Regions from separate parts of the Plantibacter sp. VKM Ac-2885 genome, predicted to be linked through region 1. Evidence: predicted binding sites of a transcription regulator. Region 1 holds the regulator's gene; each other region holds the start of a gene.
The links. The regulator HrcA, encoded in region 1, represses chaperone genes, less so after heat shock. The targets are predictions, from matches to a motif close to TTNGCACTCGNNNNNNNCGAGTGCNAA.
Positions count from the first base shown of each region.

Region 2: a site for HrcA is predicted at 3,304-3,330, ahead of groES (co-chaperone GroES). Genes of this name have one in related genera too.
Region 3: a site for HrcA is predicted at 1,762-1,788, ahead of groL (chaperonin GroEL). Genes of this name have one in related genera too.

Region 1 is NZ_JADKSK010000001.1:2,056,803-2,067,266, forward strand. It holds gene ITJ66_RS09905 (ComEC/Rec2 family competence protein) at 1-970, shown strand, start outside; gene holA (DNA polymerase III subunit delta) at 1,036-2,091, shown strand; gene rpsT (30S ribosomal protein S20) at 2,289-2,549, opposite strand; gene lepA (translation elongation factor 4) at 2,769-4,619, shown strand; gene ITJ66_RS09925 (DUF1990 family protein) at 4,616-5,260, shown strand; gene hemW (radical SAM family heme chaperone HemW) at 5,271-6,497, shown strand; gene ITJ66_RS19790 (DUF4870 domain-containing protein) at 6,567-7,124, opposite strand; gene hrcA (heat-inducible transcriptional repressor HrcA) at 7,341-8,363, shown strand; gene dnaJ (molecular chaperone DnaJ) at 8,418-9,539, shown strand; gene ITJ66_RS09950 (16S rRNA (uracil(1498)-N(3))-methyltransferase) at 9,541-10,278, shown strand; gene ITJ66_RS09955 (HIT domain-containing protein) at 10,329-10,464, shown strand, end outside.
Region 2 is NZ_JADKSK010000001.1:1,402,188-1,412,651, reverse strand. It holds gene ITJ66_RS06815 (ABC transporter substrate-binding protein) at 332-1,609, opposite strand; gene rarD (EamA family transporter RarD) at 1,797-2,735, opposite strand; gene groES (co-chaperone GroES) at 2,931-3,227, opposite strand; gene ITJ66_RS06800 (class I SAM-dependent methyltransferase) at 3,386-4,591, shown strand; gene ITJ66_RS06795 (DUF4190 domain-containing protein) at 4,630-5,367, opposite strand; gene tsaD (tRNA (adenosine(37)-N6)-threonylcarbamoyltransferase complex transferase subunit TsaD) at 5,462-6,520, opposite strand; gene rimI (ribosomal protein S18-alanine N-acetyltransferase) at 6,517-7,053, opposite strand; gene tsaB (tRNA (adenosine(37)-N6)-threonylcarbamoyltransferase complex dimerization subunit type 1 TsaB) at 7,050-7,679, opposite strand; gene tsaE (tRNA (adenosine(37)-N6)-threonylcarbamoyltransferase complex ATPase subunit type 1 TsaE) at 7,690-8,190, opposite strand; gene alr (alanine racemase) at 8,187-9,347, opposite strand; gene ITJ66_RS06765 (holo-ACP synthase) at 9,344-9,700, opposite strand; gene glmS (glutamine--fructose-6-phosphate transaminase (isomerizing)) at 9,775-10,464, opposite strand, start outside.
Region 3 is NZ_JADKSK010000001.1:1,532,041-1,542,504, reverse strand. It holds gene groL (chaperonin GroEL) at 105-1,724, opposite strand; gene ITJ66_RS07460 (cold-shock protein) at 1,929-2,132, opposite strand; gene ITJ66_RS07455 (LytR C-terminal domain-containing protein) at 2,418-2,990, opposite strand; gene ITJ66_RS07450 (DUF3263 domain-containing protein) at 3,012-3,314, opposite strand; gene msrB (peptide-methionine (R)-S-oxide reductase MsrB) at 3,538-3,957, shown strand; gene ITJ66_RS07440 (nitroreductase family protein) at 3,954-4,502, shown strand; gene ITJ66_RS07435 (DMT family transporter) at 4,537-5,493, opposite strand; tRNA gene ITJ66_RS07430 (tRNA-Thr) at 5,554-5,629, opposite strand; gene ITJ66_RS07425 (thioredoxin domain-containing protein) at 5,676-6,644, opposite strand; gene ITJ66_RS07420 (ABC transporter ATP-binding protein) at 6,901-8,010, shown strand; gene ITJ66_RS07415 (DUF4032 domain-containing protein) at 8,115-9,395, shown strand; gene rlmB (23S rRNA (guanosine(2251)-2'-O)-methyltransferase RlmB) at 9,492-10,464, opposite strand, start outside.

The DNA.
Region 1 (10,464 bases):
TGCCGCGAGGGTGCCGTGGCCGGAGGGGCCACTCGGCGTCGTGCTCGTCGCGGTGCCGACGGCCCTGATCGCCACGCTCCTGCTGTTCCGTCGGGATCTGCCCCCGCGGTGGTCGAGGACGATCGGGGTGGCGGTGGTCGTGTCGCTCGTTGCACTGTGCGGTCGGGCGGTCGGGGACGGACTCGGCCCGGCCCTGCATCGGCCGGGCGACTGGATCGTCGCCGCCTGCGACGTCGGTCAGGGCGACGCGGTCCTCCTGCGACAGGGCGGCGCCACCGCCCTGGTCGACGTCGGGCCCGACCCCGAACCGCTCCGCGCGTGCTTGGACGAACTCGGGGTCTCCCGCATCGAGCTGCTCGTCCTCACCCATTACGACCTCGATCACGTCGGAGGCCTCGACGCGGTCGTCGGCAGGGTCGACGAGGTGCTGCTCGGGCCGGTCGGCGACCCGGAGGACGAGCGCATCGCGCGAGTGCTCCGAGCGGGCGGTGCGGAGGTGCGACAGGCCGGCGCCGGGGACCAGGGGGTGCTGGGGGATCCGGAGAGCGCGGCGCCGTGGCGCGTCCTGTGGCCGGACCCCGCGGCAGGTGGCGTCGAACCGGGGAACGACTCGAGCGTGGTGGTCCGGTTCGACCTCCTCGCCGCATCGGTGCTGCTGCTCGGCGACCTCGGTGAGGAAGCACAGGACCGGCTGCTCGGACGGCACGCGCTCGGGGACGCGGTCGACATCGTCAAGGTGTCGCATCACGGTTCCGCCGATCAGAGCGACCGCCTGGCGCGCCGGGTGGGCGCGACGGTGGCGCTCGTCTCCGTCGGGGCCGACAACGGCTACGGGCATCCGACGCGCTCAGCGCTCGAGCTCTACGAGGCCACCGGGGCCGAGGTCCTCCGCACGGACGAGTCTGGGACCATCGTCCTCGGCCCGGACGACGGCGGCGGGTTCCGCGTGTGGTCGGAGCGCGGCGGGTGAGCCGCCGACCGCCCCGCTTGGCGTCGGCGGTCGCCGGTAGACTCGGACGGTCGAGAGGAGCCGCTGTGGCTGCACCACGTTCCGCCGGTCGCGGCAAGGCCAAGACGGCGGCCAAAGCCTCGGCGGCGATCCCGCAGCTCGGCTGGTCGGAGATCCGCCCGGCGCCGATCGTGTTGGTGACCGGCACGGAGTCCTTCCTCGCCGACCGGGCGATCCGCCGGCTGCGCGACTTCCTCGTCTCCGAAGACCCCTCGCTCGAGGTCAACGACGTCGCCGCCGACAGCTACGCCCCTGGGGAGCTGCTCACGGTCGCGAGCCCGTCGCTCTTCGGTGAGCCCCGGCTCGTCCGCGTCAGCCAGGTCGAGAAGTGTTCCGACCAGTTCCTCTCCGAAGCCATCCGGTATCTCGAAGCACCGCCGGAGGGCGCCTACCTCGTGCTGCGGCACAACGGAGGCGTGCGCGGCAAGAAGCTGCTCGACGCCATCCGCTCAGGCACCGGTGGCGGTGTCGAGATCGTCTGCACCGAACTCAAGCGGGACAGCGACAAGGCCGACTTCGCCGCGGCGGAGTTCAAGACGGCGGGTCGTCGCATCACGCCCCAGGCGCTCCGTGCACTCGTCGGCGCCTTCTCCGACGACCTCGCCGAGCTCGCTGCCGCGTGCAGTCAGCTCATGGCCGACGCCTCCGAGGAGATCACCGAGCAGACGGTCAACAAGTACTACGGCGGTCGTCTCGAGACGAGCGCGTTCGACGTCGCCGACGCCGCGATCGCCGGACGACACGGGGAAGCACTGCTCGCCCTGCGGCAGGCGCTCGACTCGGGTGCCGACCCCGTGCCGATCGTCGCCGCGTTCGCGATGAAGATCCGGACGATGGCCAAGGTGTCGTCGGCACGCGGCGGGTCCGGGCAGATCGCGCAGCAGTTCGGCCTCGCGCCATGGCAGGTCGACCGCGCCCGTCGGGACCTGTCCGGCTGGACGGACGCCGGTATCGGCCGCGTGGTGCAGATGCTCGCCGAGACCGACGCCGGCGTGAAAGGCGCGAGCCGCGACCCGGTGTTCGCACTCGAACGGCTCGTCGGCGTCATCGCGGCACGCGGGGTCGATCTGTCGGAGCGGTAGCCCGCCGAGCGGGCCGTGGTGGCGGGCGGGATGCCCTTCGACAAGCTCAGGGACCGGTTGTGTGCTCAGGGACCGGTTGTGTGCTCAGGGACCGATTGTGTGCTCAGGGACCGGTGTGCTCCGGGACCGGTGTGCTCCGGGAACGCGAAAGGCCCCGCACGTTCCGAGGAACGCCGGGGCCTTGCAGCTGGTGTCGCTTAGAGCGCGTTGACCTGCTTGGCGATGGCCGACTTGCGGTTCGCTGCCTGGTTCTCGTGGATGACGCCCTTGCTCACGGCCTTGTCGAGCTTCTTCGAGGCGAGCTTGAGAGCGGACTCAGCCTGAGCCTTGTCGCCGGCGACGACGGCCTCACGGGTTGCGCGGATGGCGGTCTTCAGCTGGCTCTTGACGGCCTTGTTGCGCTCGTTGGCCTTCTTGTTGGTGCCGATGCGCTTGATCTGCGACTTGATGTTTGCCACGTTGGGTCAACTTTCGGTTCGAGGAAATGATGTTCGGTGCCGTCGGACGGAAGAGGGCGTCTTCAAGCGAGTTCTCGTGTGGTCTCAACTCACACGCAAGCCAACAGGCAACATTACCAGTCGGGCTGAGTTCTGGCAATCCAGGGTACCGCAGCATGGGTGCTCCCCGCCGTGGGACAATGAGGGTTGCCCGATTCCACCCCTGACCCCGAGGAACGCGTGAGCCCCCAAGCAGTGAAGGCCCTCGAGCCGGCATCGACCGACCCGGCGTTCATCCGGAACTTCTGCATCATCGCCCACATCGACCACGGCAAGTCGACCCTGGCGGACCGCATGTTGCAGATCACCGGCGTCGTCTCGGACCGCGACATGCGGGCGCAGTACCTCGACCGCATGGACATCGAGCGCGAGCGCGGCATCACCATCAAGAGCCAGGCCGTGCGCATGCCGTGGTCGCTCAACGGTGAGACCTTCGCGCTCAACATGATCGACACCCCCGGGCACGTCGACTTCACCTACGAGGTCTCGCGGTCGCTCGCCGCCTGCGAGGGCGCGATCCTCCTCGTCGACGCCGCACAGGGCATCGAGGCGCAGACACTCGCGAACCTCTACCTCGCCCTCGAGAACGACCTCGAGATCATCCCGGTGCTCAACAAGATCGACCTCCCGGCGGCAGACCCCGACAAGTACGCGAAGGAGCTCGCGAGCCTCATCGGCGGCAAGCCCGAAGACGTCCTACGGGTGTCCGGCAAGACCGGTATGGGTGTCGAGGAACTCCTCGACCGCGTCGTCGGCCGCATCCCGAACCCGGTGGGCGACCCGGACGCACCCACGCGTGCCATGATCTTCGACTCCGTCTACGACACCTACCGTGGCGTCGTCACCTACGTCCGCATGATCGACGGCCAGCTGAGTCCGCGTGAGCGCATCCAGATGATGTCGACGCGCGCGGTGCACGACCTCCTCGAGATCGGCGTCAGCTCGCCGGAGCCGACGCCCACGAAGGGCCTCGGCGTCGGTGAGGTGGGCTACCTCATCACGGGCGTGAAGGACGTCCGGCAGTCGAAGGTCGGCGACACCGTCACGACCGCGGTGAAGCCGGCGACCGACGCCCTCCCGGGCTACACCGACCCGAAGCCGATGGTCTTCTCCGGTCTGTATCCGATCGACGGCAGCGACTACCCGATCCTCCGCGACGCGCTCGACAAGCTGAAGCTCTCCGACGCCTCGCTCAACTACGAGCCGGAGACCTCCGTCGCCCTCGGTTTCGGCTTCCGCGTCGGCTTCCTCGGCCTGCTCCACCTCGAGATCGTGACCGAGCGGTTGCAGCGCGAGTTCGACCTCGACCTCATCGCCACGGCACCGTCGGTCACCTACGAGGTGAAGACGGAGGACAAGCAGGTGGTCACCGTCACGAACCCGAGCGAGTTCCCCTCCGGCAAGATCCTCGAGGTGTCTGAGCCGATGGTCAAGGTGGGCATCCTCGCCCCCAAGGACTATGTCGGCACCATTATGGAACTCTGCCAGAGTCGTCGAGGTGCGCTGCTCGGCATGGAGTACCTCGGCGAGGACCGCGTCGAACTGCGGTACACGATGCCGCTCGGTGAGATCGTGTTCGACTTCTTCGACCACCTGAAGAGCCGCACGCAGGGGTACGCATCGCTCGACTACGAGCCCTCCGGTCAGCAGGCCGCCGACCTCGTGAAGGTCGACATCCTGCTGCAGGGCGACCAGGTCGACGCGTTCAGCGCCATCGTCCACCGCGAGAAGGCGTACGCCTACGGTGTGCTCATGACCGAGCGCCTGAAGAAGCTCATCCCGCGCCAGCAGTTCGAGGTGCCGATCCAGGCCGCCATCGGTGCGCGGATCATCGCCCGCGAGTCGGTCCGTGCCATGCGCAAGGACGTCCTGGCCAAGTGCTACGGCGGTGACATCACCCGCAAGCGCAAGCTCCTCGAGAAGCAGAAGGAGGGCAAGAAGCGGATGAAGATGGTCGGCAAGGTCGAGGTGCCTCAGGAGGCGTTCATCGCAGCGCTCTCAGGGGACGTGGAGACGAAGGACAAGAAGTGAACGCACGACGCAGTTCGTTCGAGGATGAGGCGGTCGACTACGCGGCCGTCGGCGCCACCCAGCGGACCGACCTCATGCAGTACCCGCCGGAGGGCTACGTGCCGTCGGAGGACGAGTTCCGCCTCGGGAGCGGTGAGGAGCGGTTCGCCCTCGCGAGCAGCGCCCTCCTCACCTGGGGACTGCACCGCTCGAGCGGCGTGGAGATCTCCGAGGTGCACCCCGGCACGGGCGTGCAGTACGGCGGTATCGCCTTCGCCGAGGACGGGACGCCGCTGGAACCCATCGAGACGCACCAAGAACAGCGCTTCGCCGAGGACGGCACGCCGTTCATCACGCCGGGCACGACGGTCGTCTTCGCCGGCACCGTCGGCGGGGAACCGCTCGTCGGGCCGCATCGCGTCATCTCCGTCACCGAGGAGCCGGGTCACGTGAGTCTGGCCATCGGCACGATGGAGGGCGATCCGGAGAGCGGTGAGCAGTCCTTCACGATCGAGCAGCGCGAGGACGACTCCGTCTGGATCGTCGTGCGCTCGTTCTTCCGCCCGACGAAGGGTGCCGCGAAGCTCGTCGGCTCCAAGCGCCGCCGCAAGACCATGAACGACGCCTACCTCCGCGCGCTCCTGCCGTCGCGCGGCGTCTGAGCGACGGACCGTGCCGAGCGCCCTTCCACTCGCCGATCCGGCCCCGTCCGACGGACTCCTCCCGGCGACGGCGGCCGTCGGTGCCAACGAGCGCAATTTCGGGGTCTACCTGCACGTGCCGTTCTGCCGGGTCAGGTGCGGCTACTGCGATTTCAACACCTACACGGCGACCGAGCTCCGTGGCGCGAAGCAGTCGGACTACGCCGACGAGGCGGTCGCAGAACTCCGCTTCGGCAAGTCCGTCCTGGCGTCGTCGACCGTCCCCGACCGACCGGTCTCGACCGTGTTCTTCGGTGGAGGTACACCGACGCTCCTCCCCGCTGACGACCTGGTCCGGATGCTCCGTGGCGTGACGGACAACTTCGACCTCGCTCCCGGCGCCGAGGTGACGACCGAGGCGAACCCCGACTCCGTCGACGCCGCCTACCTCCGCACGCTCGCCGAAGCCGGATTCACCCGGGTGTCCTTCGGGATGCAGTCCGCGGTGCCGAGTGTGCTCGCCACCCTCGAGCGCACGCACGATCCGGCTCGGGTGCCGCTCGTCGTGCAGTGGGCTCGCGAGGCCGGCCTCGGCGTCAGCCTGGACCTCATCTACGGGACGCCGGGGGAGACCCTGGCCGACTGGCGCGTCTCACTCGAGACGGCGATCGCCTGCGCTCCGGACCACGTGTCGGCTTATTCGCTCATCGTCGAACCCGGGACGAAACTCGCGCGCCAGATCCGCTCGGGCGTGGTGGGGACCCCCGACGAGGACCTGCAGGCCGACATGTACGAGCTCGCCGACGACCTGCTCACCGAGGCCGGCTACGGCTGGTACGAGGTCAGCAACTGGGCGACGGACGACACGCACCGTTCCCGACACAACCTCTCCTACTGGACCGGCGAGGACTGGTGGGGTGTCGGCCCGGGCTCGCACAGTCACGTCGGCGGGGTGCGCTGGTGGAACGTCAAGCACCCGGCGGCGTACGCCCAGCGGATCGCGGCGGGGGAGTCGCCGGCCGCCGGCCGGGAGACCCTGGACGACGAGACCCGGGAACTCGAACGCATCCTGCTGCTCACTCGCACACGGGACGGCATCCCGATCCGGACGCTCGCCCCCGAGGCTCGCACGGCCGTCGCCGGGCTCATCGCCGAGGAACTGGTCGACGCACGGCAGGCCCTCCTCGGACGGCTGGAGCTCACGCGCCGCGGACGGCTCCTCGCCGACGCGGTCGTCCGCCGTCTGGTCGGCGACTGACCCTGCCCGAGGCGCAGAACAGCCCCGCCCGGCGGACCGGACGGGGCTGTTCTCGTGCGACTCGACGGATCAGGCCTTGATGAACTGGATCGTGAGCGGGTAGTTGTACAGCTCGCCCTTGTTCGCCTTGATCGCGGCGATGATGCTGAATACGATCACGACGACGTACACGGCGATGATGATGAACAGACCCACGACGACGATCGTCAGGATCGAGCCGACCACGAGCGCGATCAGCATCGTCAGCTGGAAGTTCAGCGCGGTGAGCGTGTGCGCCTTGATGAACGGGCCGCGGTCCTTGAGGACCAGGTAGCCGATCAGCGGCGGGATGAATCCGAAGAAGATCCCACCGATGTGGATGAGCGTCGACCAGAGCTTCTCATCCGACGGGCTCATGGGCTGAGCGGCGGCGTAGGGCTGCTGGTACTGCGGGGCGCCTGCGGGCGGCGGCGGGTAGGAGCCGGCAGCGGGCGGCGGCGGCGCGTAGCCACCGGCGGGCGGGGGCGGGTAGGCGCCTGCGGGCGGCTGCTGCGGAGCTGCGGGAGGGGGCGTCGCGCCGTCTCCTGCAGGCGGAACCGACCCGCCCTTCGCTGGGTCGACGGGCGGCTGAGCGTTCGGATCGGACATCTTCGCACCTTTCACGGAGAGTGATATTCAATTGGTCCAGCTGAGCGTATCGCACCAGGTGTTGCTCATCAGGGACCCACGCCTGCGGCCAACGGTATTCCCGCGGCACGGGGCCGCGCAAGGGACGGCTGCGCGGAGGCCGCGATATGATTGGCAGTCAGGGTCTTCGAGTGCTGATGGTCGGTGCTCCGGGGTGGATGACGGGAGGAGATCGAGATGGTGTCGGATCGCGGTCTCGAAGTGCTCCGCGTCATCGTGCAGGACTACGTCGCCTCGCGTGAGCCCGTCGGTTCCAAGACGATCGTCGACCGCCACTCCTTCGGGGTCTCCGCAGCCACCATCCGCAACGACATGGCGCAGCTCGAGGACGAAGAGCTCATCGCCGCTCCCCACACCTCCTCCGGCCGGGTGCCGACCGACAAGGGCTACCGGATGTTCGTCGACCACCTGGCCGACCGCCGTCCGCTGAACAACGCGCAACGGACGGCGATCGAGACCTTCCTCGGCGCGTCCGGCGACCTCGATGAGGTCCTGCACCGCACGGTTCGGCTGCTCTCACAGTTGACGAACCAGGTCGCGCTCGTCCAGTACCCGATGTTCTCCCGGGCACGCGTCCGGCATCTCGAGTTGGTGAGCGTCACCCCGAACCGTGTGCTCGCGGTCATCATCCTCGACAACGGCCGCGTCGAGCAGCGGCTCATCGAGACGGAGAGCCCGGTCGACGACGACCTCATCTCGCGGCTCCGCTCGCTGTGCAACGAGGCGGTCGCGGGCCGTCCACTCCTCGACGCCCACGACGCGATCGGCGACGTCCCCGCCGACATCGCCGACCTCGACCGCGCGGCGGCCGTCCGCATCGTCGACGCGGTGCGCGAGCAGCTGTCGGCGCAGCGCCAGGACCGCCTCGTCATGGCCGGCGCCGCCAACCTCGCCCGCACCGAGGACGACTTCCCCGGCAGCATCTATCCGGTCCTGGACGCCATCGAGCAGCAGGTCGTGCTGCTTCGGCTCTTCGGTGAGATGGAGTCCGAGCGCGACAGCGTGGTCGCCAGCATCGGGCGGGAGAACGCGTCGTTCGGCCTCGAGACCACGAGTGTCCTCGCCGGGAACTACCGTTCCTCTGGTGGCGAAATCGCCCGGCTCGGCGTCCTCGGCCCCACGAGAATGGACTACGCGAGCAACATGGCTGCGGTCCGCGCCGTCGCCAGGTACCTCTCGCGCATCCTCGACGCCGAGTGACGCATCCTCGTCGCGTCCCCCAACACCTTCCGCACCTCGAACGAAAGGCCCTCAGTGGCTGACTACCCCGACCACTACGCAGCACTCGGTGTCGCCAAGGAGGCGACGCCCGAAGAGATCAAGAAGGCGTACCGCCGCCTCGCACGCGAACTGCACCCCGACGTGAACCCGGGTTCCGACGCCTCGGAGCGGTTCAAGGAGGTCACGCACGCCTACGACGTGTTGAGCGACCCCAAGCAGCGCCAGCAGTACGACCTCGGTCCGCAGGCTGGTGGGTTCGGTGGTGGCGACGCCGGGTTCGGCGGCTTCGGCGACATCTTCGACACCTTCTTCGGCGGGGGTGGACAGCAGCGCGGACCCAAGTCCCGCCGCGCACGCGGCGAGGACGCCCTGTTGCGCGTCGAGCTCGACCTCGACGAGGTCATCTTCGGCACCCACCGCGACCTCGAGGTCGACACCGCCGTGCTCTGCAGCACCTGCAACGGCTCCTGCTGCCAGCCCGGTACTTCACCGGTGACCTGCGACATCTGTCACGGCACCGGCTCCATCCAGCGGGCCGTCCGCTCGCTGCTCGGCAACGTCATGACGTCGGCACCCTGCGGCACCTGCCGCGGCTACGGCACGATCATCGCGACGCCGTGCGTCACCTGCCAGGGTCAGGGTCGGCTCCGTGCCCGCCGCACCGTGTCGGTCGACATCCCGGCCGGCGTCGACACCGGTCTGCGTCTGCAGATGCCGGGGAGTGGCGAGGTCGGCCCGGCCGGCGGCCCGAACGGCGACCTGTACCTCGAGATGAAGGTCAAGCACCACGACGTCTTCAGCCGCGACGGCGACGACCTGCTGTGCACGCTCGAAGTCCCGATGACCGACGCCATCCTCGGCCGCCAGGTCACCGTCCACGCGCTCGACGGCGACGTCGAGGTCGAGCTGCGGCCGGGCGTGCAGAGCTCGGAGGTCATCACGGTCAAGGACCGCGGAGTCACGCGCCTTCGCGGGAACAGCCGGGGCGACCTCAAGATCGGCGTCCAGGTCGTCACCCCGACGAAGCTCGACCACCGCGAACGCGAGCTGATCAAGAGCTTCGCCTCGGGACGACGCCAGGGTGCTCCGGCGCTCGCGCAGTTCCAGCAGGGTCTGTTCGCGAAGATCCGCGACCGCTTCCACGGCGTCGGTTGAGATGAGTTCGCTGTACCTCCGCGAGGATCTCGAATCGACCGGTGTCGGCGACTCGGTGATCCTCCGCGGTCCCGAGGCGAAGCACGCCGTCGCCGTGAGTCGGCTGCGGGTCGGCGAGACGACGTCGATCGGCAACGGCCGGGGCCTGATCGCGACCGGACCGGTCGTGCGCAGCGAGCCGGGCGAGTTGGAGATCCGCGTCGAGTCGGTCGTGGTGCATCCGGAGAACCGTCCCGGGCTCGTCCTCGTGCAGGCGCTGGCCAAGGGTGATCGCGACGAACTCGCCATCCAGGCGGCGACCGAGCTGGGTGTCGACCGGATCGTCCCGTGGGGCGCCGAGCGCAGCATCTCGAGATGGCAGGGCGACAAAGCGGTCAAGGGCCGTGCGCGCTGGCAGCTCATCGTGCGGGAGGCGTCGAAGCAGTCGATCCGTGCCCGGGTGCCCGAGGTGGCCGAGGTCGTCGACACCCGCGGACTCGCGTCGATCGTCGCCGGCCGGACTGTCCTCGTGCTCGAACCCAGTGCGGCACTCGCGCTCTCGGAGCTCGACCCGTCGGCGCTGCTCGCCGAGGAGCTCGTGCTCGTCGTCGGTCCGGAGGGCGGCATCTCGCCGGCGGAGCGCGAGCGGCTCGAAGCGGCCGGCGCGATCGAGGTCCGGATCGGCTCGGGCGTCCTGCGCACCTCGACGGCAGGGCCTGCGGCGATCGCCGCGCTCAACGTGCTGCTCGGTCGGTGGTGACGATCCACCAGCCCGCGCATGAGGCCGCCACGAACCTTAGACTGGTGGACATGAGTGAAGCATCGTCGGTATTCAGCCGCATCGTGTCGGGGGAGATCCCGACGACCCTCCTCGCCGAGACCGATCGGGTGATCGCGTTCGCCGACATCGCACCGCAGGCGCCCGTGCACCTCCTCGTCGTCCCGA
Region 2 (10,464 bases), 650 kb from region 1:
CTGGTCGCTGTCGGCGCGGTGCGCCGATGTGACCGCACCGCACCCTCCGTCAGCGCGGTGCGCTAGCAGGAGCCCCTTACGTCGCCAGCGCGGTGCGTCGGCGTGAGCGCGCCCCGCTGTGCCGCCTGGGCTCGGAATCGGCGTGAGCGCGCCGCAGGCGCGTGAGCGCGGGTCTCTGGAGACCCGCGCTCACGCGCTGGACCCGCGCTCGCGTCAGCGCACCGCGCTGGCGCCACACACGGCACACCACACGCGGGGCAGCGGGCAGAGATAGGGCCGGACACGACGAAGGCCCCGGATCACTCCGGGGCCTCGTCAGTCGCGAGGGCGACTAGTTGGTGCGGGTGTACTTGTTGTCGTCACCGTACTGGTAGATACCGATGGTCGCCTCGGTCGGGTCACCGTTCTCGTCGAACGTGATCGGACCGGAGTTGCCGTCGTAGTCGATCTTCTTGCCGTCGGCGATGGCCTTCGCACCCTCTTCGAAGGTGGTCACCTTCTCGCCCTTGTCCTTACCACCGGACACGGACTGGAGCTCGGCCGCCATGTCGGCACCCTCGGTCGAACCGGCCTGCAGCGCCGCGAGGGCGAGCAGGATGACGGCGTCGTAGGATTCAGCCGCGTAGCTGTAGTCCTTGAGCGGCTCGCCACCCTCGTCCTTCACGAACGCCTGGAGGCGGTCGGTGAAGTCACCGAGCTTCGCGGTGTCGAGACCGGGCAGCGTGCCCTTGGCGCCCGTCAGGGTGCCCGGAGCGAAGTCCGCGCTGTAGTCGGCGAGGTTGCCGTCGACGAAGTAGAGCTTGTCCGACGGGAAGCCGGCGAGACCGGGGACGATCGTCTTGGTCTCCTCGAACGCGATGATCGCGATCGCGTCGGGGTTCTCCGCCTTGACCGCGCTGATCTGCGCGTCGAACGAGGTGTCACCGGTGTTGTACGACTGCTCGGCGACCACTTCACCGCCGGCACTCTCGAACGCCTCCTTGGTGAACTTCGCGAGGCCGGTGCCGTACGAGTCGTTCAGGTAGATGATGCCGAGGGTGGCGTTGCCGTCCTCCGCGATCAGGTTCCCGAGGACCTCGCCCTGCAGCACGTCGGACGGCGCCGTCCGCCAGTAGAGACCGTTGTCGTCCCACGTCGTGAAGTCCGCGGAGGTGTTCGCCGGGGAGAACTGGATGACGCCTGCGCCGGTGACTTCGTCGATGAAGAGCTTCGACACACCCGAGGACGCTGCACCGATGATGGCCGTGACGCCCTCGGAGAGCAGACGGGGGACCTCGGTCGCGTACGCCTTGTTGTCGGAGTCACCCGAGTCGCCGAGCGTCAGGTCGATCTTGATGCCGAGGTCGGCGTCGTTGACCTCCTTGACCGCGAGACCGACACCGGCCTCCTCGGGCGGGCCGAGGAACGCGAGGTTACCGGTCTGCGGCAACGCCGTGCCGAGCTTCAGGGTCAGGTCGCCAGCAGGCTTGCTGCTGCTGCCGCTGTCGCCGCTACCACTCGAGGCGCAACCGCTCAAGACCAGCGCGCTGGCTCCGATCAGTGCGATACCACCGAGAACGATGGAACGTGGGCGGGAGCGAGCGGCCGTGGCCTTCGAAAAGACGCTCATGGTACTCCTTGCTTGTCAGAAGAGTGGCAGCTCCAGGGGCTGCCGTTGAGTCAAGTTATCCGCTGCACGTGCGCTGGACAATGTCGTTGACGTTACAAGCGTGTAACACGACCAAATCGTTACCTCAGGAGGGCCTGTTTCGCGCTTTTCCTGCAGTGGTCGCGCGATCAGCGCTGGAATCCGCTGTTCAGACCCGCGTGGAGCGGCGCCGTTCGGCCCCGGCGGCCCGACGACCCCGCGTTGAGGCGACGAGCATGTCGACGGTGAGGATCGCGAGCGCCAGCCACACGAGACCGAAGCCCAACCAGCGCTCCGGCGGCATCGCCTCGTGCAGGACGGCGACACCGACGACGAACTGGATGATCGGTGCGAAGTACTGGATGAAACCCATCCAGGTGAGCGGGAGGCGGCGGGCAGCCGCCGCGAACAGCAGGAGCGGGACGGCGGTGATGACGCCGGCGCCGACGAGCAGCAGGGCGTGCCCGACACCCGCGGTGCCGATGGTCAGCCCACCGGTCACGCCGACCGCGATGAGCTGGGCGATCGCGACCGGCATCAGCCACACGGTCTCGAGCGTCAACCCGGACACGGCGTCGACCGAGCCGCCCACGAGTTTCTTGATGTAGCCGTAGAGGCCGAACGAGAAGGCCAGGATGAGGGCGATCCACGGGACGCTGCCGTGCCCGATCGCGAGGACGAGGACCGCGATCACGCTCACGACCACCGCGGCCCACTGGGCCGGACGCAACCGCTCGCGGAGGAAGAAGACGCCGAGGAAGACGGTCACGATCGGGTTGATGAAGTACCCGAGCGATGCCTCGACCACCTGGCCGTTGAGCGCACCGTAGACGTAGGTCTGCCAGTTGACGTAGATGAGCGCTCCGGCGAGACCCATCGTCAGGACGATGCGGCGCTGGCGGAGGATGCCGAACAGTCGACGCCAGGAACGGGTCGCCAGGATGAGGACGGCGCAGAAGACGAGGGAGAAGAGGATCCGCCACGCCACGACCTCGAAGGCGCCGGCCGGTGCGAGGGCGATGAAGTAGAGCGGGAGCGCTCCCCAGAGGCAGTAGGCGGCGACCGCCGAGAGCAGTCCGGACCGGCTCCCCTGCTGGGGTACGGCCACACTCGCACGTCGGTCGTCTCCCCCGTCGACGGTGACGGGGTGGATGTCGACGTCGGCTGGATCGCTGGGGTTCTGCACTGGTCCAGGCTAGACCCGCGACTCCCCGCGACACCCTCCGGAAACGGACACAGCCCGAACGGCGAATGCCATTCGGGCTGTTGAGCGGCCTGGGCCGCCGGATCCGTGCGCTGGTGACTAGCGGACGACGACTGCGAGGACGTCGCGCGCGGACAGGACGAGGTAGTCCTCACCGGCGTACTTGACCTCGGTGCCACCGTACTTGGAGTAGATCACCTTGTCGCCGACGGCGACGTCGAGCGGGACGCGGTTGCCGTTGTCGTCGATGCGACCGGGTCCGACCGCCACGACCTCGCCCTCCTGGGGCTTCTCCTTGGCGGTGTCGGGGATGACCAGACCGGAAGCGGTGGTCTGCTCTGCCTCGACCTGCTTGATGACGATGCGATCCTCGAGCGGCTTGATGGAGACCGACACGGTTGACCTCTTTCTTGAAACGAAGACGTGGTTAGCACTCACACTGCGAGAGTGCTGATTCCAGTGTAGGCATCTTCTGGCACTCATGCAATGCGAGTGCCAATCAGCGGCTGCTACCGTTGCCGGATGCATCCAGCTCTGCCCGAGGCCCGCTGACCATGGACCGTTCGGAACTCGTCGAACTCCTCACTGCCGACGGCCTCAGGCTCCTCGACTCCCTGCCGCCCTACCCGACGAAGGACGAGGCCGTCCGCCTGGTCGGGCGCCTGCGCAAGGAGGGCCACTCCCCCGAGCTGGTCGCGGCGGTCCTCACGCAGTCGCGGCTCAGGCAGAAGGCCGTCGGCAAGTTCGGTCCGTTCGCCGGCCGCATGCTGTTCACCGAGGCCGGGCTCGAACAGGCCACGCGCCTTCCCGTCGCCGCGCTGCACGCCGGGCGATTCGCCCGGGCCGGCCTCACGCGCATCGCCGACCTCGGCAGCGGCATCGGCGCCGACTCGATGGCCATGGCCTCGCTCGACCTGGAGGTCACGGCGGTCGACATCGACGAGGTCACCGCGGCCATCGCCAGCTACAACCTCGCTCCGTTCCCCACGGCGACCGTGCGGAACGCCGCCGCCGAGGACGTCTCCCTCGACGACTTCGACGCGGTCTGGTTCGATCCCGCGCGGCGCACCGCAGGACACGTCGACACCGCGCGGCTGTCGAGTGCCGCCGACTACACCCCGTCCCTCGATCTGGTCTTCGGTGCGGCGACCCGCCTTCCCACAGGCGTCAAGCTCGGGCCCGGATTCGACCGTTCCCTCATCCCCGACGACGCCGAGGCGCAGTGGGTGTCGGTCGACGGACAGCTCGTCGAGATGGCGCTCTGGTTCGGCCCGCTGGCCCGTCCGGATGTCCGACGGTCCGCGCTCCTCCTCGCGGACGGCGTCCACCACGAGTTGCACGCCGAGGCCGACGCCGACGACGCCCCAGTGCGGGAGCTCGGCGACTACGTGCACGAACCCGACGGATCCGTGATCCGGGCCCGACTCATCGGCGACCTCGCCATCCGGTTGGAGGCCGGCATGCTCGGCCAGGGCATCGCCTACCTGACCTCCGACACCGCGACGAGCTCGCCGTTCGCCACGACCTTCCGAGTCCTCGAACGGCTGCCGATGGACGAGAAGGTCCTCAAGCGCACCATGCGTGATCGCGGGATCGGCGTCCTCGAGATCAAGAAACGCGGCGTCGACGTCGACCCCGCGGCGTTCCGGAAGCGTCTCGCACTCAAGGGCGACGGCTCGGCCACGATCATCCTCACGAGGATCGCCGGCAAACACAGTGCGCTGCTCGTCGAACGGGTGACGCCGGCCGCCGACGCCTGACCCGACGGCGTCCGCCGGGCCGCAGCGCCTGTGGAGGATCAGGTCGAGACGTAGCCGATGATCACGACGACACTGTAGACGAGCCAGCCGACCGAGCAGGCGAGGCCGACGAACCCGGTCACGAGGCCGGTGAGGGCGCGACCTCGGCCCTGCGGCTCGCGGCGCCTGGCTCCGAACCCGAGCACGATCGCGGCGATCGACAGGGGGAAGCCCCAACCGACGAAGACCGACACGACGAGCCCGACGACACCGGTGATGAGCGACCAGGTGCTCCGCGAGGTCCCGGTCGACGCGGCAGGGGTCTGCGTCTGCGACTGCTGGTACGCGGCGTAGCCACCCTGGCTCGGCGCTTGGTAGACCGCCGTCGGCACCGTCTGGAGATAGGTCGCGTGATCGCCCTGCCAACCCGCCGGAGGCGCCGAGGGGGACGCCCCCTGCTGGGCAGGGTGCGTCGGCGGCGTGACGGGCGCGCCGGCGCCGCGCTGCCAGTCCGTGGGTGGCGGGGAGGCCTGACCCTGAGGCTGGTGCGGCTGCTGCTGGCCGTAGGGCTGAGGCTGGTACGGCTGCTGCTGGCCCTGCGGCGCGACGCCGGCCTGCTGGGAGGGCTGTGGCGGCTGGTACGGCGACCAGGGCTGCTGGGCCTGGGGCTGGGGCTGCTGCCCCCACGGCTGCTGCGGCTGCCCGTTCGGCTGCTCGGCTTGCGGCGGGCGCGACTGCCCGTCCACCGCACCGTCCTGGTGCTGAGGTCGTCCGTCGGGGTGCTCGTGCTGATCCATCGCCGCTCCTTCGATCCGTGACCGGGTACCGGCCCATCCTATGCGCCGAGGTCTGCGCACCCGGTCGACGGCCGCGAGACGGCTCGTCGAGCGGTCAGTGCACCTGGATCTCGGTGACCGGCAGGGTCGAGTCCGCGCCGAAGTCGAGCGACGACGGCTCGTGTCCGGCGGAGATGAGCTGCGCGGCGAGCGCGGCGATCATCGCACCGTTGTCCGTGCACAGCTGCAACGGCGGGATGCGGAGTTCGATCCCGGCCGAGGCGGTGCGTTCGGCCGCCACCTCGCGGAGCCGCGCGTTCGCGATGACGCCGCCCCCCAGCAGCAGGCGGGGCACGCCGAGCTCGGTGCACGCCTTGACCGCCTTCGAGACGAGCACGTCGACGACGGCCTCGCGGAAGCTGGCGGCGACATCCGCGACGGGGACCGGCTCCCCGGCATCCTGCTTCGCCTCGACCCAGCGTGCCACGGCCGTCTTCAGGCCGGAGAAGGAGAAGTCGTAGCGATGCCGCTCCATGTCCTTCGGCAGGCTGAGTCCGCGGGGGAACCGGATCGCCTTCGGGTCGCCGCCGACGGCCGCCCGGTCGATCTGCGGCCCGCCCGGGTACGGCAGACCCAGGATGCGCGCGACCTTGTCGAAGGCCTCGCCCGCCGCGTCGTCGATGGTCTCCCCGAGGAGTTCGACGTCCGACACGAGGTCCCGCACGAGGAGCAGGGAGGTATGCCCGCCGGACACGAGCAGGGCGATCGTCGGGTACTCGATCGTCCCGTCTTCGGAGTCGAGGACGTCCGCGCCGACGTGCCCGACGAGGTGGTTCACGGCGTACAGCGGTTTGCCCAGGGACACGGCGAGCGCCTTCGCTGCACCGACGCCGACCATGAGTGCGCCGGACAGGCCGGGGCCACTGGTCACCGCGACGGCGTCGAGGTCGGCCAGGGCGATGCCGGCCTCGGCGAGCGCCGCCGCGAGCGTCGGCTCGAGGGCCTCGAGGTGGGCGCGAGCGGCGACCTCCGGGACGACGCCGCCGTACCGTGCGTGCTCGTCCATGCTCGAGGCGATGGTGTTCGCCAGCAGGTGGTGTCCGCGGACGATGCCGATCCCGGTCTCGTCGCAGCTCGTCTCGATGCCGAGGACGAGCGGTTCTGCACGGTTCACGCGATGCTCCCGGGGTGCTGGTCGGTCTGGTCGAGCGGGGACTGGCCGTGGGCGGGCATGGGCGGCCTCGGCTGGACCGTGAGTCGCATGACGATGGCGTCGACGTCGTCCGGCTGGTAGTAGCCGGGGCGGACGCCGAGTTCCTCGAAGCCGAGACTCCGGTACAGCGTGATCGCCACGGGGTTGTCGGCCCTGACTTCGAGGAAGACCTGGGTGACGTCCTGCTGCCGGGCCTGATCGATGAGCGCCTGCATGAGGAGTCGTCCGAGCCCTCGTCCTCTAGCGTGCTCGGCGACGGCGATGGTCTGGATGTCGGCGTCGTCGGACCGGGACGGTGCGAAGAGACCGCCGTAGCCCGCGAGTGTCGCGTCGTCGGCGTCGACCTCCGTCGCGACGAGATAGTACCCGTGCGGCGACGACAGTTCGGCGCGCATCATGTCCGCCGACCAGGCGTCATTCACGAAGACGGTGTGCTCGAGCTCCATGATCGCGTCGAGGTCGGCGACACCGGCGCGGCGTAGCGACCAGCTCACGCCGTCACCCGCTTGGCGCCCGCGGACATCGTGACGTCGGGTGAGCGGAGGTACAACGGCTCCTCCCCCGCGAATCCGCCATCGGTGGCGAGGAGTGCGGCGGCGACCTGTCCCAATGCCCCGGCGGGGACGACCAGCGCGTCGAGGCGCACGGACTCGGAGGTCGGGAGGTCGTCGGGTTTCGCGAGGGCAGGCCCCTGGACGCGGACCGGGAGGCCGGCTGCGTCGAGTCCGGCGTAGCTCGTCCAGTAGCGTTCGCGACGGCGGGCGTCGGTGACGACGAGGAGCGTGGCGTCGGGTGCGGCGGAACCGGAACGGTAGGCGTCGAGCGCGATCGCATCGTGGCTCACCACGGGGTGCACCGGGAGGCCTGCGCCGATCCCGAAGCTGCGGGCCGCGGCGATCCCGATCCGGAGTCCGGTGAACGGCCCTGGTCCCATACCCGCGACCAGCCCGGTGAGCGCGGCGACCTCGATCCCGGCGTCGTCGAGGCATCCGGCGATGAGCGTCCCGATGACCTCGGCGTGCCGCATCGGGTCGTCGGAGGACCGTTCGGCCAGCACCTCGCCACCCAGGGTGACGACGGCGACGCTCGAACCCGCGGATGTATCGATCGCCAACAGCACGTCGTCCAGCCTACCCGGCGTCGATGGCGGGGTGCCGCGAGAGCGTGAGGGTCCGGCGCTCGATCGGCTCCTCGCCGGCGTCGTCCGTGGCGGGCTCGTCGCCGGCTCCGGTCGGACGTTCGATGACGAGCTCGAACCAGGTGGGGACCACGCCGTCGAGCAATCCGGCTCCCCACTCCACGACGACGACGGACCGGGCGAAGTCGATGTCGAGGTCGTCGAGTTCGAGCGCCGAGCCGAGCCGGTAGGCGTCCACGTGGACGAGCGGCGGACCGCCGACGAGGCTCGGGTGCGTCCTGGCGAGCACGAAGGTGGGGCTGGTGACGGGGCCGCGGACCCCGAGGCCCTCGCCGATCCCTCGCGTGAGGGTCGTCTTGCCTGCTCCGAGCGGCCCGGTCAGGACCAGGAGCTGCCCTGCACGAAGTTCCGTGCCGAGTCGGACGCCGTACGCGTGCATCTCCTCGGGCGTCGCCACCTCGACGGTGCCCGGGGTGAGGACGTGATCGGTCATGACCGCTCCCTGGTCGTCCGGACCACGCGCGGCCCGATGCGGGTGACGAGTTCGTAGTTGATGGTGCCGGCGGCCTCCGCCCACTCCTCGACACGCGGCGCGCCGGACGCCGGATCGCCGAAGAGCACGGCGTCGTCACCCACCGCGACCGCGTCGTCGCCGACGTCGACGACGAACTGGTCCATCGCGATCCGCCCGCACACCCGGTAGCGGCGTCCGTTGATCACGACCGGACCGGCGTTCGAGGCGCTCCGCGGCACACCGTCGGCGTATCCGAGCGGGATGAGGGCGAGCGTCGTCGCCGTGCTGGTCCGGTAGCTGTAGTCGTAGGACACCCCGGCGCCCGGCTCGACCCGACGCACGGCGGCGACCGTCGCCCGGAGGGTCATGACGGGCCGGAGGCCGAAGGCGTCGGCCGAGCGGTCGGCGTCCTCGGTGGGCTCGAAGGGTGACAGGCCGTACACGGCGAGTCCGAGGCGGACGGCGTCGTACCGGAGGGACGGCTCGCCGAGTGCTGCCGCCGACGCGGCGAGGTGCAGACTCCGCGGTGCGAGACCGGCCTCCCTGGCGAGGGCGACCCCGCGTTCGAAGCGGACGGCGGCGGCCCGGTCGTCGGCGGTGGAGGTGTTGGAGACGTGCGAGAACAGCCCGTCGACCCGGACGAGCCCGGCGGCCTCGGCGGCTGCGGCGGTCTCGAAGAGCGCCGGCCAGTCGGCTTCGGCCGCGCCGTTCCGGCTGAGCCCGGTCTCGAGTTTGAACTGGACGACCGGCACGACGGACGGCCGATCCCGAGCGGCCTCGATCACGCGGTCGAGCTGCGCCACCGACGACAGACCGAGGTCGAGCCCGGCGTCGAGTGCGGCGCCGAACCCCGCTTGTGGGCCGTGCAGCCAGGCGAGGATCGGTGCCGTGATCCCGGCGGCACGCAGCGCGACGCCCTCGGTGATGTCGGCGACGCCCAGGCGATCGGCCCCGGCCTCGACCGCCGCGCGGGCGATCGCCTCGGCACCGTGCCCGTAGGCGTCGGCCTTGACGACGACGATGAGTTCACCGACGTCGGTCAGTTCGCGCAGACGACGGACGTTGTGGCGCAGGGCGTCGAGGTCGATGATCGCCTCGCGGGTCGGTCGCTCATCGTGCTCGGACACGGGCGTCATCCCTCCCGCTCCGCGACGACGAACGCGACGGCGACCCCGGCGTCGTGCGTCATGGTCAGGTGCATGCTGGTGATCCCCCGTTCAGCCACGACACCCGCCGTGACGCCGGACAGGGCGAAGTCAGGCTTCCCCTCGGGGCCGTTCACGATCGCCATCTCCTGCCACCGGATGCCGTCCGAGGAACCCAGTGCTTTGATGAGCGCCTCCTTGGCGGCGAACCGCCCGGCGAGGGACCGCAGCGGGAGGTCGCGCTCCGACGGGACGAAGAGCCTGGCCAGCAGGTTCGGGGTGCGCGTGATCGCCCGTTCGAACCGTGCGAGGTCGACCAGGTCCACCCCGATGCCGATGATCATCCCTCTACTCTACGGCCGTCGTGTGCGGCCCGGAGGCCCGCACGACGGGCCACCTCGGACCCCGCGGACCGCCCCTACTCGACCGTGACGGACTTCGCGAGGTTGCGCGGCTGGTCAACGTCGAGGCCCTTCGCCGTCGCGAGCTCCATCGCGAAGATGTGCAGCGGGATGACGGCGAGCAGGGGCTCGAACAGCGGACCGGCGAGCGGGATCGGGATGACCTCGTCGGCCGAGGGCAGGACGGCGGCGTCGCCCTGCTCCGCGATCGCGATGACCCGGGCACCACGTGCGCGGATCTCCTCGATGGTCGAGATGACCTTCGGGTGCAGGATTGCCGAGCCACGCGGGCTCGGGACGACGACGAAGACGGGCTGGCCCGGCTCGATCAGGGCGATCGGGCCGTGCTTGAGCTCGCCACCGGCGAAGCCTTCAGCGTGGATGTACGCGAGCTCCTTGAGCTTCAGCGCACCCTCGAGCGCGATCGGGTACCCCACGTGGCGGCCGAGGAAGAGCACGGCCCGGGAGTCGGCCATCCAGTGGGCGAGCTGCGCGATCTTCTCGGAGGCCCCGAGGATGCTGGCGATCTTGTCGGGCACGGCCTGCAGCTCCTCGACCTGCGACGCCAGGAACGCCGGGGTCTGCGTGCCGCGGACCCGCGCGAGGTGCAGCCCGAACAGGTACAGCGCCGTGATCTGAGCGGTGAACGCCTTCGTGGACGCGACCGCGACCTCGGGCCCCGCGTGGGTGTACACCACGGCGTCCGA
Region 3 (10,464 bases), 520 kb from region 1:
TACACGCTCCAGAGCCACCTCCCCCCCCCTCCCACAGCGATGCAGGCGAAACGACGCAGGGCGCCTCCCGAAGGAGACGCCCTGCGCAGGTGTTGCTGTCGGACTTAGAAGTCCATGCCACCGGTCGGGTCGCCGGCCGGAGCCGGGTTCTTCTCCGGCTTGTCGGCGACGACGGCCTCGGTGGTGAGGAACAGACCGGCGATCGATGCTGCGTTGAGCAGCGCGGAGCGCGTGACCTTCACCGGGTCGTTGATGCCGGCAGCGAGCATGTCGACGTACTCTCCGGTCGCGGCGTTGAGGCCGTGTCCGACGGGCAGGTTGCGGACCTTGTCGGCGACGACGCCGGGCTCGAGGCCCGCGTTGAGCGCGATCTGCTTGAGCGGAGCGTCGATGGCGACCTTGACGATGTTCGCACCGGTCGCCTCGTCACCGACGAGCTCGAGCTTCTCGAACGCGGTCTTGCCGGCCTGGATCAGGGCGACGCCACCACCGGCGACGATGCCCTCTTCGACGGCAGCCTTCGCGTTGCGAACAGCGTCCTCGATGCGGTGCTTCCGCTCCTTGAGCTCGACCTCGGTCGCTGCACCGGCCTTGATGACCGCCACACCGCCCGCGAGCTTGGCGAGACGCTCCTGGAGCTTCTCGCGGTCGTAGTCGCTGTCGGTGTTGTCGATCTCCTTGCGGATCTGCGAGACACGACCGGCGATGGCGTCGGCGTCGCCGGCACCCTCGACGATGGTGGTCTCATCCTTGGTGATGACGACCTTGCGGGCACGGCCGAGCAGGTCGAGTGTGACGGTCTCGAGCTTGAGGCCGACCTCCTCGGAGATGACCTGGCCACCGGTGAGGATGGCGATGTCCTGCAGCTGAGCCTTGCGGCGGTCGCCGAAGCCCGGAGCCTTGACGGCGACGGACTTGAAGATGCCACGGATCTTGTTGACGACGAGCGTCGCGAGAGCTTCGCCGTCGACGTCCTCAGCGATGATGAGGAGCTGCTTGCCCGACTGGATGACCTGGTCGACGATCGGCAGGAGGTCCTTGATCGCGGAGATCTTCTGGTTGGCGATGAGGATGTAGGGGTCCTCGAACACCGCTTCCTGGCGGTCGGGGTCGGTCACGAAGTACTGCGACAGGTAGCCCTTGTCGAAGCGCATGCCCTCGGTGAGCTCGAGCTCGGTGCCGAAGGTGTTCGACTCCTCGACGGTGACGACACCCTCCTTGCCGACCTTGTCGATCGCCTCGGCGATGATCTCGCCGATGGTGGTGTCGCCGGCGGAGATGGAAGCGGTCGCAGCGATCTCCTCCTTGGTCTCCACCTCCTTGGCGTTGGCGATGAGCTCGACCGTGACGGCCTCGACGGCCTTCTCGATGCCGCGCTTGAGGCTGATGGGGTCGGCGCCTGCGGCGACGTTGCGGAGGCCCTCGCGGACGAGCGCCTGTGCCAGCACGGTCGCCGTGGTGGTGCCGTCGCCGGCGACGTCGTCGGTCTTCTTGGCGACCTCCTTGACGAGCTCCGCGCCGATCTTCTCGTACGGGTCGTCGAGTTCGATCTCCTTGGCGATGGACACGCCGTCGTTGGTGATCGTGGGGGCGCCCCACTTCTTCTCGAGGACAACGTTGCGACCGCGCGGCCCAAGGGTGACCTTGACCGTGTCAGCAAGAATGTTCAGTCCACGCTCGAGGCCGCGACGGGCCTCCTCGTCGAAAGCAATGATCTTAGCCATGTGTGTTTTTCGTCCCTCCCGGACGTCATGAACGTTGTTAGCACTCAATGAGTACGAGTGCTAAGTCGATTCTGGCACTCAGGGGGTGGGAGTGCAAGTGAGCACCGGCGCCCTGAGCGAACTCCCGGGAACAGCCCCGGAACGACGAACGACGCCGCCCACCGAAGTGGACGGCGTCGCAGGAATCGCGTACCTGATCAGCGGCTACGCCAGGCGCACACCCTCGGCCTGAGGCCCCTTTGCTCCAGTGCCGACCTCGAAGACGACCGCCTGGCCCTCTTCCAAGGACTTGTAGCCGCTCATGTCGATCGCCGAGTAGTGGACGAAGACATCCTGTCCACCGTCGTCGACCGTGATGAAGCCGAAGCCCTTCTCAGCGTTGAACCACTTGACGGTTCCGTTCGCCATTTCATACTCCCATTGCTGCGTGCTCGCAGGCATCGACTGTTGCCGAACCCGGACCTGCCATCCGGGATCGGGACCCCGGTGACCACCCTGCGCCGAAGTGGACCCGGGGGCGAGTCGAGACGGGACGGGATGAGCGGCCAGTTCCAGATACTAATCCGGAGCACCGCGCGGATTCACCCCGAAATCGACAAACGGGGCGGAGTGATACGACAACTCAACATGGAGGAAACACTCCGGAAACACGGCGTGCCGGCGACCCGAGCGATCGACCCGCTCCAGCCGCGCTCAGGCGGCAGGCTGGTAGTCCGCGCCGACCACGACGACGATGCGGAGGACCGGCGCCTCGCCCTCCTCGACGGGGATCGCGTACGTGTCCGTGATCTGGATCGGGATGCCGCCGAGCGCGTTCGCGATGGCGCGGGCGACGCCCTCCTGCGACGGATCCTGGTAGTAGACGCCGCTCGTCGTGACGTCCTCCGTGCTGGCGTCGCTCGTCCCGATCTGCTGCGTGAAGCCGGCAGCCGCGATCGCTGCCGCCGCCGATGCGGCGAGGCCGGCGGTGGGTGTGCCGTTCAGGACGAGGATGCTGGCCGCGGGGTCGACGACGGGGGCAGCCTCGGTCGGGGTGGGGGTCGGCGTGGGCGTGGCGCTCGGGCTCTGCGAGCCGCCGAAGAAGTCGATCCGGTCGTTCAACCCGAACAGGGCGAAGGTGCCGACCCCCACGAGTACGAGCGTGGCGACCACGGCGACGAGGAAGGCGATCCAGCCGCGTCCCTTGGGAGCAGGGGCACGGTGCGCGCCGACGCGCTTGAGGTCGGGGACCTCGTCGAAGCGGTCGGGCGGGAAGGATTCAGCCATGGTGTGGTCTCCGAGAGCTGCTCAGCCGTCGGTGCGGGGAGCCGAGGCTCCTCGCGCCGAGAGTCGGGCGTCGCGGGTGCGCTGCAGCCGCTTGATCAGCATGGGGTCGTGGGCGAGGGCGGACGGCGAGTCGATGAGCGCGCCGAGCAGTTGATAGTACCGGGCCGGGGACAGGGCGAAGCGGTCGCGGATGGCGGCCTCCTTGGCCCCGACGTGCTGCATCCAGTGGGACTCGAACTCGAGGATCTCGAGCTCGCGCTGGTCGAGGCCTCCCGTCGGCGTCGACGCGTCGTCATCGGCAGGCGTGCGCGACGCTGGCTGCATGCTCATCTCCTGCCGATCGGTGCCGATGCGGCGACCGTGGAGTCATGCTCCGGTCCGCCGTCGTCCAAGTCTATTCAGCCGATGCCCGCCGGGCCGCATCCACCCCGGCGAGGGCCGACGTTCACCGGGAAGGATCAGGCTCGGTGCAGTGTTATGGAATACGTCGGGAGCCGCATGCACGAGGCAGCCCCGCACGTAGGATGACCGAGACGAATGGAGCAGCATGACGTACGACGTGTCGAAGACCGATGAGCAGTGGCGCGAGGAACTCACGCCGGAGCAGTATCAGGTCCTCCGCGGAGCGGCGACCGAGCGGGCCTGGACCGGTGAGCTCCTCGACGAGTCGCGCGCGGGCCTCTACACCTGTGCCGCCTGCAACGCCGAACTCTTCAAGAGTGGTACCAAGTTCGATTCCGGCTGTGGATGGCCGAGCTTCTACGAGTCCGTGAACCCCGAGGCGGTGCAGCTCATCGAGGACCGCACCCTCGGCATGGTGCGTACCGAGGTCCGGTGCGCCAACTGCGGCTCGCACCTCGGCCACGTGTTCGACGACGGCTTCGGGACGCCCACCGGCGACCGCTACTGCATGAACTCGATCGCGCTCAACTTCGCCGCGGCCGACACCGCCGAGCCGACGGAGTGACCGAACCGGTCGAGCGTCCAGTCCTCGCCGCCGTCGCCGGGCGCCGTTCGTGGTCCAAGGTCACCGACGTCGCTCCGAGTGACGCGGAACTCCTCGAGGTCCTCGGGGCGGCCGGTCGAGTGGCCGACCACAGTGCCCTGCGTCCGTGGCGGGTCATCACCCTCCGCGGCGACGACCGGGTGAAGCTCGGCCGGGCGCTCGCGAAGGCGGAGGGCGACTCGAAGCCCTCGACGAAGCCGCTCCGCGCGCCCCTGTTGCTCGCGGTCGTCGTCAGCGTGAAGAAGTCGAAGGTGCCCGCCTGGGAGCAGGAGGCGGTCGCGGCCGGAGTGGCCCACATGGTCAGCCTCCTGCTCGACGACGCCGGGTGGGGCGTGTTCTGGCGCACGGGCGGCGCCACTCGCGCCAAAGCGGTCCGGAAGGCACACGGTCTGAAGAAGGGCGAGGAGCTCCTCGGCTGGTTGTACGTCGGAGGGAAGCCGGGTAACGCTCGCACAGGGCGCCGCAAGACGATCAACGCGAAGGCGCACCTCAGCTCCATGCCCTGAGGACGGAGTCGCTCACGGCATCCGACGGCTCGACTCAGTCGGCGGTTGACGATGCCGTGGGACGACGCCTGAACCGCGCCGATGCGATCGCCACGGCGGCGAACGCGAGGAGTGTCCCGATGACCGTCGCGACATGCACGCCGCCGTCGTCGGTGGGCAGGAGCACGTCGAGGGCGAGCGCACTCAGGGTCTGACCGGCCACCGTGCCGAGGCCGAGGATGAGCACGCCCGTGTGCTGCACGAGGAACGCCGCCACGGCGATGAACACGCATCCGATCGGGCCGCCGAGGTAGAGCCACCACTCCCCCGGGAGCGGTCCGGGCGGCGCCACGATGACCGCGTGGAGCACGGCGGCGATGACCAGCACGACCGTTCCCACGATGAAGTTGATGAACGTGGCGGCGAGCGTGCTCTGCGCCCGCATCTTGACCCGTCCGTTGACCGCCTGCTGCCAGCCGATCCCGATGCCGGCGAGGAGCGGGAGGACGAGCAGTCCGAGTGGGATGCTCCCGCCGAGCTCGCCCGAGACCGCGACGCCGACTGCGACGAGGGCGACGACCGCCCCGAGGACGCGCTGGACGCTGAACCCGACGACACCTCCCGGGCCGAAACCGATCCGGTCGAGCACGAGTCCGCTCGCCGTCTGGCCGGCGACGACCGCGACCGTGAAGAGGGCGACGCCGAGCGTGGCGGCGGTGAGCCCCTGCGAGAGCACGAGGAACGCGCCGGCACACCCACCGAGCACCGTCCACCAGGGCATCTCCCTGCGTCGGACGGCACCGGCCACCGTGGAGAGACCGCGACGACCGGTACGGGACAGCGCCAGTCCGACGGTGAGGATGATCAACCCGCCGCCGAACGAGATCGCAGCTGCGGTGAACCCATCGCCGAGTCGCGCGCCGAGCTCGCCGTTCAACCGGGCCTGCACCGCGATGAAGGCACCGCTGACGACGGCGATGAGGAGCGCGAGCGGCGCTGGGACACGGGTCACGGGAGGGTTCCTTCCAATGAGGAACCGCCCACTCAGCAGGCTGAGCGGGCGGTTCTCGGCTGGAGCCGACGACGGGACTTGAACCCGTAACCTACGCTTTACAAGAGCGTTGCGCTACCAATTGCGCCACGTCGGCCGACAGGGGCTGGCCCCGGTCCCGTCCATCCTACGATGACGGCGGATCAGCCGTTGGTCACGGGCGACTCGCTGGCACCCGGCGTCGGCGTTCCGGTGGAGTAGCTCTCGCTTGAGACGGCGAGGACGAAGGCCGCGAACTGCTCGGCATCGGTGAGCGAACCCGTGTACTGCTTGCCGTTCACCAGGATGGTCGGCGTCCCCTCGACCTTGGCGACGTCGGTGCCGGGCAGCGGGCCGCTGCGCGCACGGTCGGTCGAGTCCTTCACCCACGACTTGTAGGTGCCGTCGTCGATGCAGGCGTTGATCTTCTTCTCGCCGCCGGAGATGACTCCCTTGGCGATCGACTTCAGCTCGGCGTCGGTCAGGCCCTCGGTGTTCTCCTTGGGCTGGTTCTCGAACAGTGCGGTGTTGAAGGAGAAGAAGTCGTTCGGCGAGTACTCCGCGACGCAGGCGGCCGCGTTCGAAGCGCGCAGCGAGTACTGCGTCCCGAGCGACAAGTTGCTCAGCGTTGCGAGGGGGTGCACCGTGTACGTCGCGGCGCCGGCCTCGAGCCAGCCCTTGACCTGCTCCGCGTTCGTGGTCTCGAACTGACCGCAGTAGGGGCAGAGGAAGTCCTGGTAGACGGAGATCTCGACGCCGTCGGCGGCGGGGGTCTCGGTGGCTGCCGGCGTCTCAGCCGGGGCGGGCTCCGCGGGGGCGGCCGGATCGGTCGCGCTCGGCGTCGGCGTGGACGCACTGGCCGGGGCTCCGACCAGCTGCAAGCCGGCGGAGACGGTGAAGCCGTCGTTCTTCGCCGCGGTCGGGACCGGTCCGGCGGGCTTGATCGACGTCACGATGATGACCGCCACCACCGCCACGATCGCGAGCGCACCGAGCACGATGCCGCCCTGAAGCAGCACCCGGTTGCGGCGGTCGCGGCGCTTCTGCTGCTCGCGCAGCACCCGCGCCTTCTCGCGTGCCGCGTCGCGTCGTTCGTTCTTGGTCGGTCGGTTCTGCGATCCAGCGCCAGACATTGATCCTCGTTTCGGGGGGCTCGCGCTGCGGAGACGAGGCAGCGCCAAACAGAGTAATCGTAGACCTGCCGCCTGAGAGAGGCCCAAACCAGGCCGGGAGCCGGCTGTGCGTCCACCGAGAGATCCGCTGGTCGCTGGACCTTCCATTCACAGGTGGTCGTGGCATACTGGAACGGCGAACCGGCCATCGATGACGGGTTCGCGTCCATTCACAACGGATCGTCCGGCACGTACCTGCCGGTGAAGGAGAACAACCATGGCGTCTGTGACGTTCGACAACGCAACCCGTTTCTACCCGGGTGGCACTCGCCCCGCGGTCGACAAGCTGAACCTCGAGGTCGCCGACGGCGAATTCCTCGTCCTCGTCGGCCCGTCCGGCTGCGGCAAGTCAACCTCCCTCCGCATGCTCGCCGGCCTCGAAGAGGTCAACGACGGCCACATCTTCATCGGCGACCGCGACGTCACCGACGTGCCGCCGAAGGACCGCGACATCGCGATGGTGTTCCAGAACTACGCGCTCTACCCGCACATGACCGTCGCCGAGAACATGGGCTTCGCGCTCAAGATCGCCGGTGTCGGCAAGGAAGAGCGCGCCACCCGCGTGCTCGAAGCCGCCAAGCTCCTCGACCTCGAGGACTACCTGACCCGCAAGCCGAAGGCGCTCTCCGGTGGTCAGCGTCAGCGCGTCGCGATGGGTCGAGCCATCGTCCGTCAGCCCCAGGTCTTCCTCATGGACGAGCCGCTGTCGAACCTCGATGCCAAGCTCCGCGTCCAGACCCGCACCCAGATCGCGTCGCTGCAGCGTCGTCTCGGCGTCACCACCGTCTACGTCACCCACGACCAGACCGAGGCGCTCACCATGGGCGACCGCATCGCGGTCCTCAAGGACGGCATCCTGCAGCAGGTCGGCACCCCGCGGGACCTCTACGAGAAGCCGAACAACGTCTTCGTCGCCGGCTTCATCGGCAGCCCGGCCATGAACCTGTTCGAGGGTGAGATCGCCGACGGCGGCATCAAGCTCGGCGGATTCATCATCCCGGTCGAGCGCGAGATCACCGATGCCGCTCCGTCGAAGAACGTCACGGTCGGCGTGCGCCCCGAGGACATCACCGTGTCCAGCAACTCGGGCTCCGGCATCGAGGTGACCGTCGACCTCGTCGAGGAGCTCGGCGCCGACGGCTACCTCTACGGCCACACCGACGTCTCCGGCAAGCGCACCGACATCGTCGCCCGCGTCGACGGTCGCAACCACGCGCACATCGGCGACACCGTGTTCCTCGCGCCGACGCCGCACCACGTGCACGCGTTCGACTCGGCATCGGGTGAGCGTCTGGGCAACAAGCCGGTCGTGTCCTCCTCGATCTAGTTTCCCGCCGACGATGGTCGAGCGGTCGGTCTCCGATCGCTCGGCCATCGTCGTTTTCGCTTGTCCAGTCTCAGCACGACGATCCCCGAGGAGCGCTCCGCACCATGTCCGGCGCATTGAACATCACCGCTGCCACCGTCGACCCGGCGCTGCTCGACCTCCCCTGGGAGCTCCCCCTCGAGAACTGGCCGAATGAGGCCATCGCCTCGCTCCCGAAGGGCATCTCGCGCCACCTGGTCCGGTTCGCGAACCTGTCCGGCTACGTCATCGCCGTCAAGGAGACGACCGCGGAGATGGCGAAGGGTGAGTACGACATGCTGCGCACCCTGCAGCGCCTCGACATCCCCTGCGTCGACCCGCTCGCGGTCATCACGAACCGGAGCGACCGCAAGGGCCGCGAGCTGCCGAGTGTGCTCGTGACGCGGCACCTGAAGTTCTCACTCCCCTACCGTGCGCTCTTCCAGGGCACCCTCCGGCCCGACACCGCGACCCGCCTCGTCGACGCGCTCGCCGTCCTCCTCGTCCGCCTGCACATCGTCGGCTTCTTCTGGGGCGACGTGTCGCTGTCGAACACCCTCTTCCGACGCGACGCGGGCGCTTTCGCGGCCTATCTCGTCGACGCCGAGACGGGCAAGCTCTACGAGGGCGGGCTGTCGAACGGGCAGCGTGAGAACGACCTCGAGATCGCCCGGGTGAACATCGCCGGCGAGCTCCTCGATCTCGAGGCCGGCGGACGAGCCGACGCCGAACTCGACCCCGTCACCGTGAGTAACGGCATCGTCGCCGCCTACCGGTCCCTCTGGAAGGAGCTCACGGGCTCCGAGTCGTTCGACGCGTCCGAGCGCTGGCGCATCACCGAGCGCGTCCACCGCCTGAACGAACTTGGCTTCGACATCGAAGAACTCGCGATCAAGACGACCGACGAGGGCTCGACCGTGCGGATCCAGCCGAAGGTCGTCGACGCCGGGCATCACCAGCGCCGCCTCCTGCGGCTCACCGGGCTCGACGCGGGCGAGAACCAGGCGAGGCGGCTGCTCAACGACCTCGACGCCTACTCGGCCTCGTTCGGGAAGGACGGGTTCGACGAGGAGATGGCGGCGCACGAGTGGCTCATCCGCGTGTTCGAACCGGTGGTGAAGGCGATCCCCCGCGAACTCCGCGGCAAGCTCGAGCCCGCCGAGATCTTCCACCAGCTCCTGGAGCACCGCTGGTTCCTCGCGCAGAACGAGGGTCGCGACATCCCTCTGGCGGAAGCCGTCGGTTCCTACGTGAACACCGTCCTGCGGCACCGCCGCGACGAGGCGACCATGATCGTGCCACCGACCGAGGCGATCAGCATCCCCGCCGCCATGACCGGACCAGTGGACTGGCGAGACCTCGTCTGATCGGGTCCGTCACCTCGGCTGACGCCAGACAGGCCCTCGGAACGGAGATCCGTTCCGAGGGCCTGTCCTCGTTCGTGCGACGCGAGCGCCGGTCGCCTACTCGGCGTTACGGCGACGCGCGATCTCGTACAGCGTCACGCTGGCCGCGATCCCGGCGTTGAGCGATTCGGTCGAGGCCGAGATCGGGATCGACACGACCGCGTCGCAGGTCTCGGTGACGAGGCGGGACAGACCCTTGCCCTCGCTGCCGACGACCACGAGGATCGGCTGGTCGGCGAGTTCGAGCCCGGGAAGGGAGACGTCGCCGTCGCCGTCGAGACCGATCACGAAGACGCCGCGCTCCTTGAACGCCTTGAGCGTCTGGGTGAGGTTGGCGGCCATCGCGACCGGCGTCCGAGCCGCCGCGCCGGCCGAGGTCTTCCACGCGGAGGCGGTGAGGCCCACGCTCCGGCGCTGCGGCAGGATCACTCCGTGACCGCCGAAGGCTGCGGTCGATCGGATGATCGCACCCAGGTTGCGGGGGTCGGTGATGCCGTCGAGGGCGATGAACAACGGGTTCTCGCCACGGGAGATGACCTGGTCGAGCAGCTCCATGGGGTGCGCGTACTCGTAGGGCGGCACCTTGATGGCGAGGCCCTGGTGCACGCCGTCGAACCCGGCCATGCGGTCGAGCTCCGGACGCATGACCTCGAGCACCGGGATCCCGCGTCGGGTGGCGATGCTGAGCGCCTCCTTCACCCGGTCGTCCATCTCGATGCGGGTCGCGACGTACAGCGTGGTGGCGGGGATCTTCGCGCGGAGCGCTTCGAGGACGGAGTTGCGGCCGGTGACGACCTCGGACTCGTCGCTCGACTTCTGCTTGGTCCGGCCGTTCGTGGACGGGCGTCCGTTCTGTCCGGCCGCCTGCTTCGGCTTACCGGTGCCACCGGAGGCCGCGTAGCGCTCCTGCGCAGCCTTCCGCTTGCCGGCCGGGTGCCAGGCGCGGTCCTCGGCCTTGGGGGTCGGTCCACGACCCTCGAGCGCCTTGCGGCCGAGGCCACCGGTGCCCTTGGTGGGACCCTTCTTCGCT